Regions from separate parts of the Kluyvera huaxiensis genome, predicted to be linked through region 2. Evidence: predicted binding sites of a transcription regulator. Region 2 holds the regulator's gene; the other holds the start of a gene.
What was found. Region 2 encodes CRP, which controls carbon source genes, mostly activating them, when cyclic AMP is high. Its sites were predicted from a motif close to ATGTGANNNNNNTCACAT; they were not measured.
Positions count from the first base shown of each region.

Region 1 (3,132 bases), on a different contig from region 2:
ATGCCAACGCTGGCCGGTGTGTTAGCGGATAAGATGAACTGACATAACGCGCGGTGTGGCCAGTACGTCAGGGGCCAGGCGACGAGGGCGGTGATAAACAAGACCACCGCGCCGGCTGTACCCAACTGGATGGGCAGGAACAGCGTCCCTGCTCCGACGGCAGTGCCATACAGGGCAAAGCTCCAGAGGGTCTCTTCTTTAGACCAAATTTTAGACATTATTTGAATATATCAACCATAAAACCAAAAAAATGGCGGATAATTTACCATAATTAGCTTTTCGTGTGGCTGAACATTTTCAGACCGATAGCTATCGGTCTGAAAAGCAGAGGGATTTTATGCGCAGCGATTCTCTAAACGGCGCTTAACCACCCGCTCACGCAGGCTGTCGTAGACCCAGTTGTAGAGCATGGTGTAGGGCAGGAAGAACAAGAAGAAGCCGATCTCCAGGGTCAGCGCCTGCAGCAGCGTCACGCCGAGTACGAACGACACAATGCTAACGCCGATGACGATAAATCCACACTCAAACCCCAGGGCATGCAGAGCGCGGACTTTGGCGGTGCGCTTCACGCGTGTTACCGGCCACAGTCGGTCGAAGACGGCGTTGTAGATGATATTCCACACCATGGCGGTGGTGGCCAGAATCACCGTTAGGCCGCCCATTTCCAGTACTGAACGCTGCATGAGCCAGGCGGCGGTTGGCGCGAGGATCGCGGTGGCGATCCCCTCAAAGCAAACGGCATGGAAGATACGCTCCGGGAGCTTTCTGCGATGTAATGAATCCTGTTGCATCTGATGACCTTTCAATTATTGAACGTTGTTGTGGGTATTTTATGGGTAAATATGATAAGTAAAAGATAGAACCCATCGATAAAGTAGATACTTCATGCGCTATTCTCCCGAAGCTCTTACCGCCTTTGTCGAAACGGTTGCCTGCGGATCGTTCTCTGCCGCGGCCCGCCGTTTACGCAAAAGCCAGTCAACGATCAGTACGGCTATCGCCCACCTGGAGGCGGATATTGGCGTCACGCTGTTTGACCGCTCGGCGCGCCAGCCGGTGCTGACCGCCGAGGGGCAGCGAGTGTTGAGCTATGTGCAGGCGATTCTGGCTGCCAGCGAGCGGCTGGATGAACTGGCGGTGTCGTTAAGCGGTGAAACTGAAGCGCGGCTGACCTTTGTGCTTTCCGACACGCTGCATCCGGACGTGCTGGAAGGGCTGCTGGCGCAGTTTGACCAGCGTTTTCCGCACACTGAATTTGAGTGCCTGGTAGGGGAAGACGACGATGTTGTCGATCTGCTGCAAAAAGGGCGCGCGCAGGTGGGGCTAATCGAGGCACGCGATGACTATCCCACCGATATCGGCCACATCCGTTTGCCGATGCAGACGCGGATGGCCATCTACACCTCGCCAGGCCACCCGCTGACCCGCGAACAGGGACTGACACTGGAACAGCTACGCACCTGGCGCGAGCTACGCCTCAATACCTATCTGGAAAATCGCACGACGCCTTCGCGCGGGCCGGTTTGGTCTGCTCCCAACTATCTGATGTTGCTAAGCATGGCGGCGCAGGGGCTGGGATGGTGTGCGCTGCCCTGCGCGCTGGTGGATGAATTTTCGCGTTCGGCGGAACTGACGATGCTCAATATTGCGGGCTGGCCAATATCGGTATCGACCGATCTCCTGTGGCACAAAGCCGCGCCGCTTGGGGCATCGGGAAACTGGCTGCGGCAGTACCTGCAGCAGGTTTCGGCCTGACGCGCGGGATATGAATTTCCTTTGTGATAAAACTCACTTTTTTTAAACAATCGCGAAAAAATTTGATAACACTCATCTACTATACGCGGACTATTTTGCGCTGAGGTCGAGATGAAAGACGTCGTTATCGTAGGTGCTGTCCGGACGCCCATTGGCTGTTTTCAGGGGGCGTTAGCCCGCCATTCCGCCGTGGAACTGGGTAGCCTTGTGATCCATGCATTGGTAGAGCGCAGCGGTATTTCCGCTGCGGTTATCGATGAGGTGATTATTGGTCAGGTACTGACGGCGGGAACGGGGCAAAACCCGGCGCGCCAGTCGGCTATCAAAGGCGGTCTGCCAAATACCGTTTCGGCCATTACCATTAACGACGTCTGCGGTTCCGGTTTGAAAGCGCTTCATCTGGCCACCCAGGCTATTCAGTGTGGCGAAGCGGATGTGGTTATCGCCGGTGGGCAGGAAAATATGAGCCGCGCACCGCACGTATTAACCGACAGTCGTACCGGCGCACAGCTCGGTAACAGCCAACTGATTGATAGCCTGGTCCACGATGGTCTGTGGGATGCGTTTAATGACTACCATATGGGCGTGACGGCGGAAAACCTGGCGCGCGAATATGGTATCAGCCGCGAACAGCAGGATGCCTGGGCGCTGAGTTCGCAGCATAAAGCCCGCAAGGCAATTGATTCAGGGCGCTTTCGCGATGAGATCGTTCCGGTCACCAATTCATTGCCGGGCGGCGTGGCGCAGGTAGTGGATACCGATGAACAGCCGCAAACCGATGCCAGCGCAGAGGCGTTGGCGCGACTGGTGCCTTCTTTTGAGAGTGCGGGCTCGGTCACTGCCGGTAACGCCTCTTCTATTAATGATGGCGCGGCGGCGGTGTTGATGATGAGCGAAAGCAAAGCGCTGGAGCTCGGGTTGCCGATCCTTGCCCGCATCCGGGCGTTTGCCAGCGTCGGGGTTGATCCCGCGTTAATGGGCATCGCTCCCGTCTATGCCACTCGCCGCTGCCTCGAACGCGCGGGTTGGCAGCTAAGCGATGTCGACCTGATTGAAGCGAATGAAGCCTTTGCGGCGCAGGCCATTTCAGTTGGCAGAATGCTGGAATGGAATGAGCAGAAGGTGAATGTGAACGGCGGGGCGATCGCATTGGGGCATCCTATTGGCGCTTCCGGCTGCCGTATTCTGGTTTCACTGGTGCACGAGATGGTGAAGCGAGATGCCCGTAAAGGGCTTGCGACGCTGTGCATCGGCGGCGGGCAGGGCGTGGCGCTCGCGGTGGAGCGGGACAGTCAGTAATTCTGCATTTTTTCCTCTTCAAATTCCTCAAATAAGAAAGGCCTCATTAGAGGCCTTTCTCGTTTTTATCTCCTGATT
Region 1 covers NZ_JBEFLV010000008.1:201,222-204,353, reverse strand. The annotation lists gene ABOC97_RS10960 (amino acid permease) at 1-218, opposite strand, end outside; gene ABOC97_RS10955 (multidrug/biocide efflux PACE transporter) at 336-791, opposite strand; gene ABOC97_RS10950 (LysR family transcriptional regulator) at 886-1,755, shown strand; gene ABOC97_RS10945 (acetyl-CoA C-acetyltransferase) at 1,867-3,054, shown strand.
Region 1: the regulator CRP is predicted to act here: its motif matches at 1,777-1,794, upstream of ABOC97_RS10945 (acetyl-CoA C-acetyltransferase).

Region 2 (3,132 bases):
GCTCGGTGGAAGATACGTACCCGAGTTGCCCCATAGCCGTTTTGCGTCACCAGCAGTACCGTCATCAGGATCCAGTACGGCTTGGGTAAATGCAGGGCTGTGCCCATCAGGCTGGCAATACTCAGCATCACGCTTAGCCGCGCGGCGTTACGCAGCGCCGGGGATTTCAGCGACAGATAGCTTTTCAGCGCCGGGAAAAATGGCAGTCGGCGCTCTTTGTCAGCCATCAGATTGCGTGGATACAGCGGGCGCTGCGCGCGCAGCACTTTGGCGATGCGGCTAAAGTGCCAGGCGCAGAATTGGCCAACGGGGTTATCCGGGTGCTGGTGGGCAATTTTTTCCAGCGCGCCAATCTGCTTTTCCATCGTGAAGCGGCTGGGGTAGCGATGGTAGAGAATATCGTCTGCCAGTACGCGCAGGCGGGCGGCGACGGTCTGGGCGTTCCAGCGGATCACGGCTTCGGCGTGGCTACGTTCAACCAGTTTTTGCACCTCTTCCGGTTGATGCAGGCTAACGGAAATGTGCTCTTGTAAATCCAGCCCAACCTGAAACGCCCGCAGCAGACGCTTGTAATCGTTGTGCTGATTGGCCGCCAGCATATGCAGCTGCTGGTAGCACTGGGAGATTAAATCCACCACCTTCTGCTGACGGTTTAACAGCGGGGGCAGCGCGGTGCTGGGATCGGTATGCTGGGTCAACAGGCTGTACTTTGCTTCACAATAGTCGGCAAGTTGACGATAGAGCAGACTTAGCGATTCGCGCAGCGGCTGTTCCCGCCACATCCAGAACCACCACCAGTTGAATAAACCGAACCACAGTGTACCCAGAGCGTAGAGCAGCAACGGCTGCCAGATAGGCATATTGCCGGCGAGGCTGAGGGTGAAAATAGAGGCAATAAGCGATGCCGGCAGCAGACGCCCGTGCAGCGCGCTGATCTCCGCCGTCACGCCGAGAATCAGCGCAAGCCCGGTCAGTATTAACGGCAGCGGGATTTCATGCTCCAACAGCAACTGTACGGCAAGACTGCATCCGGCAAACAGGCAGCCACCGATAGTCAGACGTTTAAAAAAACGTTTATGCGGTGTATCAAGACCGGCGATATTGCAGCAGGCGGGAACCAGTGAAAACAGGAGGCCTTGCTGAAGGTGGCCGAGAATCAGGCCGATGGCAACCGGCAAACATAACACCAGCGTTTGCCGCAGTGCATAGTTGACTTCCGGATGGTAAATCAGCCTGCGCCACATAAGGGGATAAGTAAAAACGGCATATTGTTTAGACAATATGCCGTTTTAGCGGGATCAGCGGGTACCGTAAACGACAATGGTCTTGCCGTGTGCGGAGATCAGGTTTTGATCTTCCAGCATTTTCAGAATACGGCCCACGGTTTCGCGGGAACAACCGACGATCTGACCGATTTCCTGACGGGTAATCTTGATCTGCATACCGTCTGGGTGGGTCATGGCGTCAGGCTGTTTGGCCAGATTCAGCAGAGTCTGAGCGATACGCCCGGTCACATCCAGGAATGCCAGGTTACCCACTTTTTCAGAAGTAATCTGCAGACGACGTGCCATTTGCGAAGACAGGCGCATCAGGATGTCTGGGTTAACCTGAATCAGCTGACGGAATTTTTTATAAGAGATTTCAGCAACTTCACAAGCGGTTTTTGCTCTTACCCATGCGCTGCGTTCCTGGCCTTCTTCAAACAGGCCTAACTCACCGATGAAATCGCCCTGGTTGAGGTAAGAGAGGATCATCTCTTTGCCTTCTTCATCCTTGATGAGTACAGCCACTGAGCCTTTTACGATGTAATACAGCGTCTCTGCCTTTTCACCCTGGTGAATCAGCGTGCTCTTCGATGGGTACTTATGAATATGGCAATGAGACAAGAACCATTCGAGAGTCGGGTCTGTTTGCGGTTTGCCAAGCACCATGCGCGGTTATCCTCTGTTATAAGCTCTTCCCAGCGGCAAAACCTTGCAGCCACTGGTTGCAATAGTATCCTTCCCGTTACCTGGGAAGTCGGCTGTCGAATAGCGCCGCAGCCTGTAATGTGATGTCCTCTGCATACATGCAGTACGTTTATGTATTACCGTAGCATCCCGACTGTTTTAGCATAGCTTTAGCCGCGTGTCTCCTGGTGTCTCGCTTCAGCATGACGGGGATCGCCTTCCGTTGCGAGAATTGTTATGTGCGCGTAATCTGAGAAGAAAATTGCAACCTGGGAGTTAAAAATTATGCAAGCACGTGTGAAATGGGTTGAGGGGTTAACCTTCCTCGGTGAGTCTGCTTCAGGACACCAAATTCTGATGGACGGCAATTCTGGTGATAAAGCGCCAAGCCCTATGGAAGTGGTGCTGATGGCCGCGGGTGGCTGTAGCGCCATTGACGTGGTTTCTATTTTGCAAAAAGGTCGCTACAACGTGACCGACTGTGAAGTGAAGCTGACTTCCGAACGCCGTGAAGAGGCTCCGCGCCTGTTTACCCATATCAATCTGCACTTCATCGTGACTGGCAAAGAGCTCAAAGACGCGGCGGTATCGCGTGCGGTCGATCTCTCTGCCGAGAAGTACTGCTCCGTGGCGCTGATGCTGGAGAAAGCGGTCAATATCACCCACTCTTACGAAGTTATCGAGGGGTAATCCCCTCGACGTTAATTTCGACCTTCCATCAGACGCTGCACCAGCGGCGTCATGATGAGTTCCATCGCCAGCACCATCTTCCCGCCGGGCACCACCAGCGTGTTCATATGTGAGATGAATGACCCCTGCAGCATGGCTAATAGCCATGGGTAATCGATCCCTTCCAGATTGCGGAAATGAATCACCACAAAACTCTCATCAAGCGACGGAATACTTTTCGCGGCGAACGGGTTTGAGGTGTCTACCGTGGGTACGCGCTGGAAGTTGATATGGGTGCGAGAAAACTGCGGCGTAATGAAGTTGATGTAATCTTCCATTGAGCGCACGACGGAGTCCATCACCGCCTCGCGGGAATGGCCGCGCTCGCTGGTGTCACGGATCATTTTCTGGATCCACTCTAGGTTAACGATAGGCACTACGCCCACCAGCAGATCGACATGGCGCGCGACGTCGTGCTGCGGCGTGACGACGCCGCCGTGCAGCCCTTCATAAA
Region 2 covers NZ_JBEFLV010000023.1:49,094-52,225, forward strand. The annotation lists gene ABOC97_RS19970 (YccS/YhfK family putative transporter) at 1-1,244, opposite strand, end outside; gene crp (cAMP-activated global transcriptional regulator CRP) at 1,299-1,931, opposite strand; gene ABOC97_RS19980 (OsmC family protein) at 2,235-2,639, shown strand; gene ABOC97_RS19985 (phosphoribulokinase) at 2,651-3,132, opposite strand, start outside.